DNA from 3 places in the Lentzea roselyniae genome. Region 3 is predicted to be linked to each of the others. Evidence: riboswitches for the same ligand, from Rfam matches in the RefSeq annotation. Region 3 holds a riboswitch; each other region holds the start of a gene.
What was found. A riboswitch is a leader RNA that binds a small molecule or an ion and turns the genes downstream of it on or off. The one in region 3 is predicted to bind glycine.

Region 1: another riboswitch for glycine. It lies ahead of gcvT (glycine cleavage system aminomethyltransferase GcvT); the one in region 3 lies ahead of gcvP (aminomethyl-transferring glycine dehydrogenase).
Region 2: another riboswitch for glycine. It lies ahead of gcvH (glycine cleavage system protein GcvH); the one in region 3 lies ahead of gcvP (aminomethyl-transferring glycine dehydrogenase).

What each region holds. Positions count from the first base shown of each region.
Region 1 covers NZ_BAABBE010000029.1:43,601-47,588, forward strand. Annotated here, with positions in the region: gene glyA (serine hydroxymethyltransferase) at 1-1,242, opposite strand, end outside; gene gcvT (glycine cleavage system aminomethyltransferase GcvT) at 1,256-2,350, opposite strand; glycine riboswitch at 2,450-2,534, opposite strand; glycine riboswitch at 2,536-2,638, opposite strand; gene ABFX45_RS36420 (DUF3817 domain-containing protein) at 2,684-2,986, opposite strand; gene ABFX45_RS36425 (hypothetical protein) at 3,001-3,357, opposite strand; gene ABFX45_RS36430 (transcriptional regulator) at 3,693-3,988, opposite strand, start outside.
Region 2 covers NZ_BAABBE010000005.1:273,559-277,546, reverse strand. Annotated here, with positions in the region: gene ABFX45_RS11215 (winged helix-turn-helix transcriptional regulator) at 1-138, shown strand, start outside; gene ABFX45_RS11210 (L-serine ammonia-lyase) at 140-1,504, opposite strand; gene gcvH (glycine cleavage system protein GcvH) at 1,535-1,915, opposite strand; glycine riboswitch at 1,980-2,072, opposite strand; gene ABFX45_RS11200 (alpha-L-fucosidase) at 2,210-3,988, shown strand, end outside.
Region 3 covers NZ_BAABBE010000013.1:154,479-158,466, reverse strand. Annotated here, with positions in the region: gene gcvP (aminomethyl-transferring glycine dehydrogenase) at 1-2,102, opposite strand, end outside; glycine riboswitch at 2,262-2,357, opposite strand; gene ABFX45_RS24090 (Clp protease N-terminal domain-containing protein) at 2,414-3,364, opposite strand; gene ABFX45_RS24085 (MerR family transcriptional regulator) at 3,444-3,988, opposite strand, start outside.

The DNA of each region.
Region 1 (3,988 bases), on a different contig from region 3:
CTTGGCGGCCAGCACCTCGACGCGGGCACGCAGCTCGTCGAGCGCGGCACCCGGCTTCAGGGCCTCCGCGATCACGTCGGCGACCTCGGTGAAGTCCACCTCGCCGAAACCGCGGGTCGCGAGCGCCGGCGTACCGATCCGCAGGCCGGAGGTGACCATCGGCGGGCGCGGGTCGTTCGGGACGGCGTTGCGGTTGACCGTGATGCCGATCTGGTGCAGCACGTCCTCGGCCTGCTTGCCGTCGAGCTCGGAGTTCACCAGGTCGACCAGCACCAGGTGGACGTCCGTGCCGCCGGTCAGCACCTTCACGCCCGCGGCCGCGACGTCCGGCTGCGACAGGCGCTCGGCGAGGATCTTCGAGCCCTCCAGCGTGCGGCGCTGGCGGTCGGCGAACTCCGGCGAGGCGGCGTGCTTGAACGCCACGGCCTTGGCCGCGATCACGTGCTCCAGCGGACCACCCTGCTGGCCGGGGAAGACCGCCGAGTTGATCTTCTTGGCGATGTCCGCCTCGTTCGACAGGATCACGCCACCACGAGGACCGCCGAGGGTCTTGTGCGTGGTCGTCGTCGTCACGTGCGCGTGCGGGACGGGCGACGGGTGCAGGCCCGCGGCCACCAGGCCGGCGAAGTGCGCCATGTCGACCATCAGGTAGGCCTCGACCGAGTCGGCGATGCGGCGGAACTCGGCGAAGTCCAGCTGGCGCGGGTAGGCGGACCAGCCGGCGACGATCAGCTTCGGGCGGTGCTCCTGGGCGAGGCGCTCGACCTCGGCCATGTCGACGCGGCCGTCGGAGTCGGAAACGTGGTACGGCACGACGTTGTAGAGCTTGCCGGAGAAGTTGATGCGCATGCCGTGCGTCAGGTGGCCGCCGTGCGCGAGGTCCAGGCCCAGGATCGTGTCGCCGGGCTGCAGCAGCGCGAACATCGCGGCCGCGTTGGCCTGCGCGCCCGAGTGCGGCTGGACGTTGGCGAAACCGGCGCCGAACAACGACTTGATGCGCTCGATGGCGAGGCGCTCCACGACGTCGACGTGCTCGCAGCCACCGTAGTAGCGGCGGCCGGGGTAGCCTTCCGCGTACTTGTTGGTCAGCACCGAGCCCTGCGCCTGCAGCACCGACACGGGCGTGAAGTTCTCCGAGGCGATCATCTCGAGAGTGCCCTGCTGGCGCGCCAGCTCGGCCGCAACGGCCTGCGCGACCTCGGGGTCGTACTCCGCGAGGGAGGCGTTGAACTGGTCGGACATCTGGAAGATCTCCCTACTTGGCACGCTTGTAGAACGGAAGTGCGACGACCTCGACCGGCTGCTTCTTGCCGCGGACGTCCACCAGCAGTTGGGTGCCGGGCTCGGCACTCGCCTTCGTCACGTAGGCCATGGCGACGGAGTAGCCGAGGGTCGGGGACAGCGCGCCCGACGTCACCTCGCCCACGACCTCGTCGCCGTTCAGCACCGCGTAACCGTGCCGCGGGGCGCGGCGCTCCGGCGTCTTCAGTCCGACCAGGACCGAGTCCACCCCGGACTCGGCGACCTTCGTCAGCGCGTCGCGGCCGACGAAGTCGCCCGGCTTGTCGAGCTTCACGACGCGGCCGAGGTTCGCGTGGTACGGAGTGAGAGAAGTCGTGAGTTCGTTGCCGTACAACGGCATCCCGGCCTCGAGACGCAACGTGTCGCGGCAGCCGAGGCCACACGGCTTGAGCTCGTGCGCGGCACCGGCCTCCAGCAGCGCGTTCCAGACGGCGGGAGCGTCCGCGGGTGCCAGGAAGAGCTCGAAGCCCTCCTCGCCCGTGTAGCCGGTGCGGGCCAGCAGCGCGTCGACGCCGGCGACCTTCGACGGGTAGGACGCGTAGTACTTGACCGTCGAGAGGTCGGTGCCGGTCAGCCCGGCGAGGATCTCGACCGACTTCGGGCCCTGGATCGCGATCAACGCGTAGTCGGTGGACTTGTCCGTGACCACGGTGTCGAAACCGGCGGCGCGCTCGACGAGCGCCTCGGCCACCACCGAGGCGTTGGAGGCGTTCGCGACGACCATGAACTCCTCGTCGCCGAGGCGGTACACGATCAGGTCGTCGATCACGCCGCCGTCGGCCTGGGTGATCATCGTGTAGCGCGCCTTGCCGACCGCCAGCGCCGAGATGTGGCCGACGAGCGCGTGGTCGAGCGCCTCGCCCGCCTGGGCTCCGGTCAGCACGATCTCACCCATGTGCGTGAGGTCGAACAGGCCCGCGGTGGTGCGCACGGCGTGGTGCTCGGCGAGCTCGCTCGAGTAGCGCAGCGGCATCCGCCAGCCCGCGAAGTCGGTGAACATCGCGCCGAGCTGCTCGTGCTCGGCGTTCAGAGGCGTGAGGCGGGACATCAGAACGCTCCTCCAGGGTGCGCCGAAGAGCCGGACGAGGCCGGCTGAGGCAACAGAAGAATGACACGGTCCATCGGAGACTCCTCTTCCAGAGCAGCCTCCCCCTCTGTCATGAGCCTGAGAGCTTCACCACCGGAGTGGCTTGCACCGTGGGCGAGGCGCTGGCGCCTGCTTTCCAGAGTTGCCTTCGTCGCGCGGTACCTGTGCCTGAGAGATTCCGGGGAGGAGTTGCTCCTTCGGCGCCTTCCGGAGATCGAACTCTGGAGAGGTCTCTTCCGCGCGACATCGACGGCCGTGTTCAGTTGGTAGCCCCAGACGCTAGCAGGCCAAACGTCACAGCGGCACGCCCTGCGCCGTCTTCTCGACCACCTTGCGCTCGGCCCAGAACGACAGGAACGGGATCGTGCCGGCGACCAGCACGAGAGCGGTGCCCTTGATCGACCAGCGCAGCTTCAACGCCAGGTCGACGGAAATCACCAGGTAGATGGCGTAGAGGAAGCCGTGGACGGGGCCGACGACCTTCATCATCCCGCCCATGTCCGCGGCGTACTTGAGCACCATGGCCACGACCAGCAGCAACAGGAAGACACCGACCACGTAAGCCATGACCCTGAACCGGGTCAACGCACCCTTCATCTGCCCGCCTTCGCTCAACGACCGTCCCGCGCGTTGAGGTCCGCGAGCATGCGGTTGTAGGCCGCGAGCTCCGCGTCTTCTTCGTCGTCGAAGTGCTCGACAGGCGCGGGTTTGACGGCGTCAACCGTAGTCACCGGCCGTGGAGCGGGCGCAACCGGCTCCGGTGCGGAGAGAGGCTCGTCACGGCGCTGGCGCGCCAGGCGGCGGAAGCGCCACACCATGAAGAGCGGGAAGACGCCGAAGAGCGGCCACTGGAGCACGTAACCGAGGTTCTGGAACGTGCCGCTGGCGGACTCGAAACGCTGCCACTGCCAGTACGCGAGTCCGCAACAGGCGATCAGTGCGATCAGGCAACCAAGGCCGATCAACACTCGCTGAGGTGTAAGGAGGCCGCGCACGGCCTCCAGACTACTTGGGTAGGGCTCCCGCCTCCGAGAGCCTGCCCTCGAATCACTTGGGTGAGGCCTCCACCGGGAGGCCGACCCGTTCAGGGATCCGCTCGAGGTAGGGGCCTCCGCATCAGGATCAGGAGGCCGACCCGTACAAGGATCCACTCGAGGTAGAGGCCTCCTCGTCAGGAGGCCGAACCGGTTGGGGGTCCGGGGGCTTGCCCCCGGCTGGGGTGTGGGGGCTCGGCCCCCACAAGGCACCGTAGAACGAACTCCCGCGAGCGCGTTCCGCGAGCACACCTCTCCCGATCTTCGTTCTACGCCACGCCGTCCCGGCGCTGCCTCTGCAGACGTGCGACACACCAGGCCGCGGCAGAGCCACGGCGGAGGTGCTGGAGAACCGTCATCGGTCCCAGGCGCCTCCCGAGGTCGGCAGGGGTCAGGCCCGCCGCGCGGTAGTCGAGCGCGCGCTGGTCCAACGGGCTGATGCCCGCGTCCCACCACTGCTCGGCCTCGCTGACGTCACCTACCAGCTGCCAGTAGCTCGCTGCGGCGGCGAGCAACGCCTCGGGTGCCTCCGGCGCCCGCTTGCGCATCGCGGCCACGTAGGCCG
Region 2 (3,988 bases), on a different contig from region 3:
ACGAACCCACCGCGCGTCGACTACAGCCTCACGCCGCTCGGGCGCGAGACGGCCGAGCGGCTGCTCTCGTTGATCCATCTCCTGGAGGAGCGGATGCCCGAGGTGCTGGAGGCGCAGCGCGCGTACGACGCGCGCTGAGTCAGCACTCGATCACGTTGACGGCGAGGCCGCCGCGTGCGGTCTCCTTGTACTTCACCGACATGTCCTTGCCGGTGTCGCGCATGGTCTTGATGACCTTGTCGAGCGACACGAAGTGCGAGCCGTCGCCGCGCAACGCCATGCGTGCCGCGGTGATCGCCTTGATCGACGCGAGCGCGTTGCGTTCGATGCAGGGGATCTGCACCAGGCCGCCGATCGGGTCGCACGTCAGGCCGAGGTTGTGCTCCATGGCGATCTCGGCGGCGTTCTCGACCTGTTCCGGGGTGCCGCCGAGGACCTCGGCGAGACCACCGGCGGCCATCGAACACGCCGAGCCGACCTCGCCCTGGCACCCGACCTCGGCGCCGGAGATCGAGGCGTTCTCCTTGAACAGCACACCGATCGCGCCCGCGGTGAGCAGGAAGCTGACGACGCCGTCGTCGCTGGCTCCCGGCACGAACCTCGTGTAGTAGTGCAGGACCGCGGGCACGATGCCGGCCGCGCCGTTGGTCGGCGCGGTGACGACACGGCCGCCCGCCGCGTTCTCCTCGTTGACGGCCAACGCGAAGAGCGTCACCCAGTCCATGACCCGCAGCGGGTCGGTGGCGAAGTGCTCGCCCTCCAGCCGCTTGCGCATCTCGGCGGCGCGGCGGCGGACCTTGAGGCCGCCTGGCAGGACGCCGTGCTCGTTGCAGCCGCGTTCCACGCACTCCTGCATCACCTGCCAGATGTGCAGAAGTCCTCGGCGCACTTCCTCTTCCGACCGCCACGACAGCTCGTTGGCCATCATGATCTCGCTGATCGACAGGCCGGTCTCACGGGTGCGCGCGAGCAGCTGGTCGCCGGTCAGGAAGGGATGCGGCAGCGGGGTGGTGTCCGGCTTGATCCGGTCGGTGCCGCTCGCGTTCTCGTCGACGACGAACCCGCCGCCGATCGAGTAGTAGACGGCCTGCTCGACCGACTCCTCGCCCTTGTAGGCCTCGAAGCTCATCCCGTTGGGGTGCAACGGAAGCGACTTGCGGCGGTGCATGACGAGGTCGCGGTCGTGCACGAAGCCGATCTCGTGCGTGCCACCGAGCTTCAGGCGTCCACTCGCGACGATCTCCTCGACGCGGACGGCCGCGATCGCCGGGTCGACTTCTTCCGGCAGATTGCCTTCAAGGCCGAGGAAGACGGCCTTCGGGCTGCCGTGACCGTGCCCGGTCGCGCCGAGCGAGCCGAACAGCTCGACGTGCACGCGGTCCACTTCGGACACCCGTGCCCCGAGCTTCTCGACGAACATCGCCGCCGCGCGCATCGGGCCGACCGTGTGGGAGCTGGACGGCCCGATGCCGACGGAGAAAAGGTCGAAAACGCTGATCGCCACTGATCAGTCCTTCGCGGTGGTGGTCTGCAGTCAGTCTTTGGTGAGCTCGGCGTACTTGGCAGCCGTGAGCAGGTTCTCCGCCGACTCGACGCGCACCTTGAACAACCAGCCGGCGCCGTACGGCTCGTTGTTGATGATCGCCGGGTCGTCCACGACCGCGCTGTTGACCTCGATCACCTCACCGGTGACGGGCGAGAACAGGTCGCTGACCGACTTGGTGGACTCGAGCTCACCGCACGCCTCGTTCGAGACGACCTTCGCGCCGACCTCGGGGAGCTGAACGAAGACGATGTCACCGAGGGCGTCCGCGGCGTACTCGGTGATTCCGCAGGTCAACGGTTCCTGGGTACCCGGCGTCCAGTCGACCCACTCGTGCTCGACGGTGTAGAGCAGGTTCTCGGGGAACTCCACGGCGACTCCTCTGGCTTCACGGCTCGGTCAGGAAACTTGCGCCCCCTCCGCCGTGCAGAGTTGCCTACCCCGAGCGGTCTTGCTGCCTGAGAGTGTGCGGGAGCTTGCCCCTTCGGCGCCCCGACTCGCTCGTCGAGGTCTCTCCCACTCGGGTTCTGGTGCCTCACGGGCACCGCGGCCGGTCTTCAGTTCTCGGCGCGAACGCTATGTGCGTCCGCTGCCAAGTGTCAACGCGAGATGGTTGACAGCCGGGAAAGCGCTACCACAGATTGAAACCCAGACATCGGAGGTTTCATGAGGACAGCGCTCACCGTCGCTCTGCTCGCCTCGCTTCTGACCGCCTCGGTCTCCACCGCGAGCGCAGCGGACGTCCCTCAACCCATCCCTGTTCCGATCGACTCCCACTTCAACAACGACGGCATCGACACAGCCGCGGACCGGACCGGGAACTTCGACGGCTCCGGTTACGCCTTCCCTGCGGAAGCACTCCCGTCCGGGCAGGTCACAGCCGATGGCGTGCCCTATCTGTTCCCGGGCAGCACACAGTCGAAGAACAACAACGCGGTCTCACTCGGCCAGCGGATCGACCTACCCAGCGGCCGCTACCTGACCGCGCACTTCCTCGTGGAGTCGTCCTACGGCGCTGCGGGAGGCACCGCGACCGTGCACTACGCGGACGGTTCGACCAGCGCCGCCGCGCTCACCGGACCTGACTGGTACTCGGGCAGTGGTCCGATCTCCGCGCCCTACCGGTACTCCCCCGGCGGGACCGACCAGCACCCGGTGTCGATCGGCACCGGTCAGGTGTGGACAGATCCGTCGAAGGACGCCGTCGGCCTCACGCTGCCCGTGACGAACCCGGCGGTCGAGGGCAAGTCGTCGTTGCACGTGTTCGCCCTGTCGCTGCAGCCGGCGGGCAAGGGAGAGGTGCTCGCGGTCCGGTCCGCGCGCAGCACGAACAAGCTGCCGCGGCTGGGTGGCCAGACGATCGAGGCCACCGTCGTGAACCTCGGCGACCAGTGGATGTCGAACATCCGGGTGCGCGCAGAAGGCCTCGGCGTGGTGACGCTCGCGCCCGCGTCGGTGAAGCGGCTCGCGCCAGGAGAGGAGGCGCGGGTGCGGATCGGCATCCACGCCTACCGGACCGGCACCTTCGACGGGAAGGTCATCGCGACTTCCGGTCGTGTTTCCGCCTCGCAGAAGGCCAAGTTCACCCTGGGCGTAGCGGACTACCAGGCGACTGACGCGTCGTTGGGCACCCACGAGTCGCCGTACTGGTTCGACGACGCCAAGTTCGGGATCTTCATCCACTGGGGCCTGTACTCGGTGCCCGCGTGGTCGCCGCCGGGTGAGCAGTACGCGGAGTGGTACTGGCAGTGGATGCAGAACCCGAACAACGCCGTGAACCCGTACCACGCGGCGACGTACGGGATGGACTTCGCGTACGACCAGTTCATCCCGCAGTTCACCGCGGCGAAGTTCGACCCGCGCGAATGGGTCCGGCTGTTCGAGGAGGCCGGGGCGAAGTACTACGTGCTCACCTCGAAGCACCACGAGGGCTTCGCGTTGTGGGACTCGAAGGTGTCCGGACGTGACTCCGTCGACCTCGGTCCTCGCCGTGACCTGGTGAAGGAGCTGTTCGACGCGTCACGGAAGTACACGCCGGGGATGAAGAACGGGCTCTACTTCTCGATGCCCGAGTGGTTCAACCCGGACAACCCGTGGTCGGGTCACGCGCCCCGCAACCCGTGGACCGGCGCACCCGAGCCCTACACCGGCTACCAGGCCGGGCGGGACTTCGTGAAGGACTACCAGGCACCTCAGATGACCGAACTGGTCGACGGGTACGACCCCGACGTCATCTGGTGCGACATCGGCGGTGCGAACGACTCGCGGCGGGTGCTGGCCGACTACTTCAACAAGGCCAAGAACCGGGCTGTGCCGAAGGACGTGACCGTCGACGACAGGTGCGGCATCCCGACCCACGACTACACGACGCCGGAGTACGCGACGTACCCGAACACCGTGGTGAAGAAGTGGGAGGCATCACGTGGCCTCGATCCGCGTTCGTAC
Region 3 (3,988 bases):
CCGAACTTGCCGTAACGCGCGAGGCCGATGAGGGCGTTGAGGTTCGCGCCGTCGACGTACACCTGGCCGCCCGCGTCGTGGACCAGGCCGCACACCTCGCGGACCGTGTCCTCGTACACGCCGTGGGTCGACGGGTAGGTGATCATGATCGCGGCGAGGTCGTCCGCGTGCTCCGCGACGGTCTCCCGCAGGTGGCCCATGTCGATGTTGCCCTTGTCGTCGCACTTCACGACGACGACGCGCATGCCGGCCATGACGGCGGACGCGGCGTTGGTGCCGTGGGCCGACGACGGGATCAGGCAGACGTCGCGGTCGGCGTTGCCGTTCGCGCGGTGGTAGGCACGGATCGCCAGCAGACCGGCGAACTCGCCCTGCGAACCGGCGTTGGGCTGCAGGGACACCGCGTCGTAGCCGGTGAGCTCGGCCAGCCAGGCCTCGAGGTCAGAGACGATCTTCAACAGGCCTGCGGCGTCCTCGACGGGCGCGAAGGGGTGCAGCGTCGAGAACTCCGGCCACGTGATGGACTCCATCTCCGCGGTGGCGTTCAGCTTCATCGTGCAGGAGCCGAGCGGGATCATGCTGCGGTCGAGCGCGACGTCCTTGTCCGACAACGCACGCAGGTAACGCAGCAGCGCGGTCTCGGAGCGGTGCGCGTGGAAGACCGGATGCGTCAGGTAGTCGGACGTGCGGCGAAGGTCTGCCGGGATGCCGTCCGCGGTGTCGGCGTCGATGGCGTCCACATCGGACCCGGTGACCCCGAAGGCTTCCCACACAGCGACGACGTGCGCCCGCGTGGTCTTCTCGTCGCAGGCGATCGCCACGACGTCGGCGTCGACCTGGCGCAGGTTGATGCCTGCCTCGCGCGCCTTCTCGACGATCCGGGCGGCCTGACCCTCGACGCGCACCTGGACGGTGTCGAAGAACTCGCCGTGCACGACGTCCAGACCGGCCTCGCACAGGCCCGTGGCGAGCACGGTGGCCATGCGGTGCACACGGGTCGCGATGGCGCGCAGGCCCTCGGGACCGTGGTAGACGGCGTACATGGAGGCGATCACGGCCAGCAGCACCTGCGCGGTGCAGATGTTCGACGTGGCCTTCTCGCGGCGGATGTGCTGCTCGCGCGTCTGCAGCGCGAGGCGGTAGGCCAGCGAGCCGTCGGCGTCGACGGAGACACCGACGAGACGGCCGGGCAGCTGACGCTCCAGCCCGGACCGGACGGCCATGTAACCGGCGTGCGGGCCACCGAACCCGATCGGCACACCGAAGCGCTGGGTGGTGCCGATGACGACGTCCGCGCCGATCTCGCCCGGCGCGCGCAGCAGCGTCAGCGCGAGGAGGTCGGCGGCGACCACGGCCTGCGCACCGGCGGCGTGGATCTCCTCGACCAGGCCGGCCTGGTCGCGCACCACACCAGACGCGCCGGGGTACGAGAGCAGCACACCGAAGAAGTCACCGCCCAGGCCGAGGCCCTCGATGCCCTGCGACAGGTCGGCGACGACGATCTCGATGCCCAGCGGCTCGGCGCGCGTCTCGATGACGGCGAGCGTCTGCGGCAGCGTGTCGGCGTCCACGACGAACTTGTTCGACTTGGACCGACCGGCGCGGCGCACCAGCGTCATCGCCTCGGCGGCGGCGGTCGACTCGTCCAGCATGGACGCGTTCGCCACCGGCAGGCCGGTCAGGTCGCCGACCATGGTCTGGAAGTTCAGCAGCGCCTCGAGGCGGCCCTGCGAGATCTCCGGCTGGTACGGCGTGTACGCGGTGTACCAGGCGGGCGACTCCAGCACGTTGCGCAGGATCACGCCCGGCGTGACGGTGTCGTAGTAGCCGAGACCGATCATCTGCGTCATCGGCCGGTTCTGGGACGCGAGCTCACGCAGCTCGGCGAGCGCCTCGGTCTCGGTGGCCGGGGCGGGCAGGTCCAGCACGAGGTCGCGCTCGTGAATGGACGAAGGCACCGCGCGCTGCGCCAGCTCCTCCAGCGACCCGACGCCGATGACGTCGAGGATGCGCGCGAGTTCGGCGGGGCGCGGACCGACGTGGCGGTCGGCGAACGGGGTGCCGTGCTCGAGAGCGGCGAGCGGAATGCGGTCCTGCGACATCAAACGCCTCCGGGGGCTGCGGGCACACGTGTCCTGGTGCCCTCCCCGCTCTGTCCGTACCCCGAGGGGCGCCTGAGAGGTTCACCCCGGCGCGAACCAGGGCTTTCACCGTCGGCGGGACCGCAAAAAGATCTTCAGCGGTCCACTTTCCAGAGGCGTCTCGCTCACGCGGTCCTGGATGCCTGAGAGGTTCCCGGGGAGGGACTTGCTCCTTCGGCGCCGGGTTCGAGGCCCGGTCTCTCCCGCCTGAGTTCAGCGACTACCCGCGAAGAATACCCGCAGGTGGCCCACCTAGTCCCCAGGGACGCGACCTACGTCTCAACAGCGAGATCGCGCAGCACCCTGCCGACCGGGTCGAGCAGGTCCTCGCGCACCGCCACCAGCAGGTGCGAGGTGCCCACCACGTCGTCCCCGCGCTGCGCCGCGACGAGCTTCGCGCCCTCGACGAACCGCTCGACCCCGGCACCGGACGCGGCCGGCAACGCGGCCGGGTCCACTCCTGCCGCCCGCAGCGCCGCCGCCCCACCGGACTCGAACTCCGGCCGCAACCACTGCCCGGCGGCCGTCAGCTGGTCGTCGACCGTCAGCACCGCCGCCACCAGGTCCGCAGCCGTGGCTTCCTGACGCCCGGCGGCCACCGCGAGCCTCGTCGCCTCGTTCCGCACCACGGTCAGCACCGGTCCGCCCAGACCCTGGCTGCGGGCGACAAACCGGATCAGCCAGCGCACGTAACCGCCACCGGTGTCACCCTCCAACGCCCCGGCCTTGCGCAGCAGTCGCACGGCGGGAGCCTCTTCCGGTTCCGCGGCTTTCCGCACTGCTTCGACCGTGGCCTCGACATCCACACGCAGGACGGTGAACAGTTCGGCGGCGCGTCCGTACTCCAGCGACAGCAACGCCACCGAGAGATGCGTCGTGGTCAGCACACCGTCGCCGGCCTCGGCGATCGCCGCACGCAAGCACTCGTCCAACGCCCGGCTGACCGGCAACGCGGGCTCGGCACCGGCGCGGTCGTGGGCTGTGCGCATCAGTGCGGCCACGCCGGGATCAGCCTCACAGGCGCCACCGTCGTCACCGGTCCAGCTCCTGGCCATCGCCTGTGCCCGAACCGACTTCACACCCAGTCTGCGGCCGGGGCCGATCGTGTCCGCCAGTGCGATCAACAGGTTCTCGGTGCCGACGAGGCCGAACTCCAGCCGGGACGCTCGCTGCACCGCGGCGGCCAGCACGTTCACGACCTGATAGGAGGGTGTGCAGATCATGCGCTCAACGCTAGAGAGCGGCACGATCGCGACGCTGCTGCCGACTGGCCACGAGGGACAGCCGGTCGGCCACGGTCTCTCAGCCGGTCGCGCGCTCCCGGCGGCGACGCGCCAGCTCGTCCTCCGTCATGGGAGCGATCTCGACGCCGTCCGCACGTTCGGCCGGGAACTCGTGGATCGTGCCGCTGATCTCCCGCATGGCGCCGGAGACCGCGATGCCGAACACGCCTTGGCCGCCCTGCAGCAGGTCGACGACCTCCTCAGGCGAGGTGCACTCGTAGACGGTCGTGCCGTCGGAGAACAACGTGATCTTCGCCAGGTCCTGCACGCCGCGGCGGCGCAGGTGGTCGACCGCGACCCTGATGTTCTGCAGCGAGACCCCGGTGTCCAGCAGTCGCTTGACGACCTTCAGGACCAGGATGTCCTTGAACGAGTACAGCCGCTGACTGCCGGAGCCGTGCGCCATCCGCACCGTCGGAGCGACGAGGCCGGTCCTGGCCCAGTAGTCGAGCTGCCGGTACGTGATGCCCGCGATCTGACACGCCGCGGGACCCCGGTAACCGACGAGCTCGTCCGGCAGCGAGGAGTCCGGGAACAGCTCACCCTGCTGCCCGGATTCGGCCC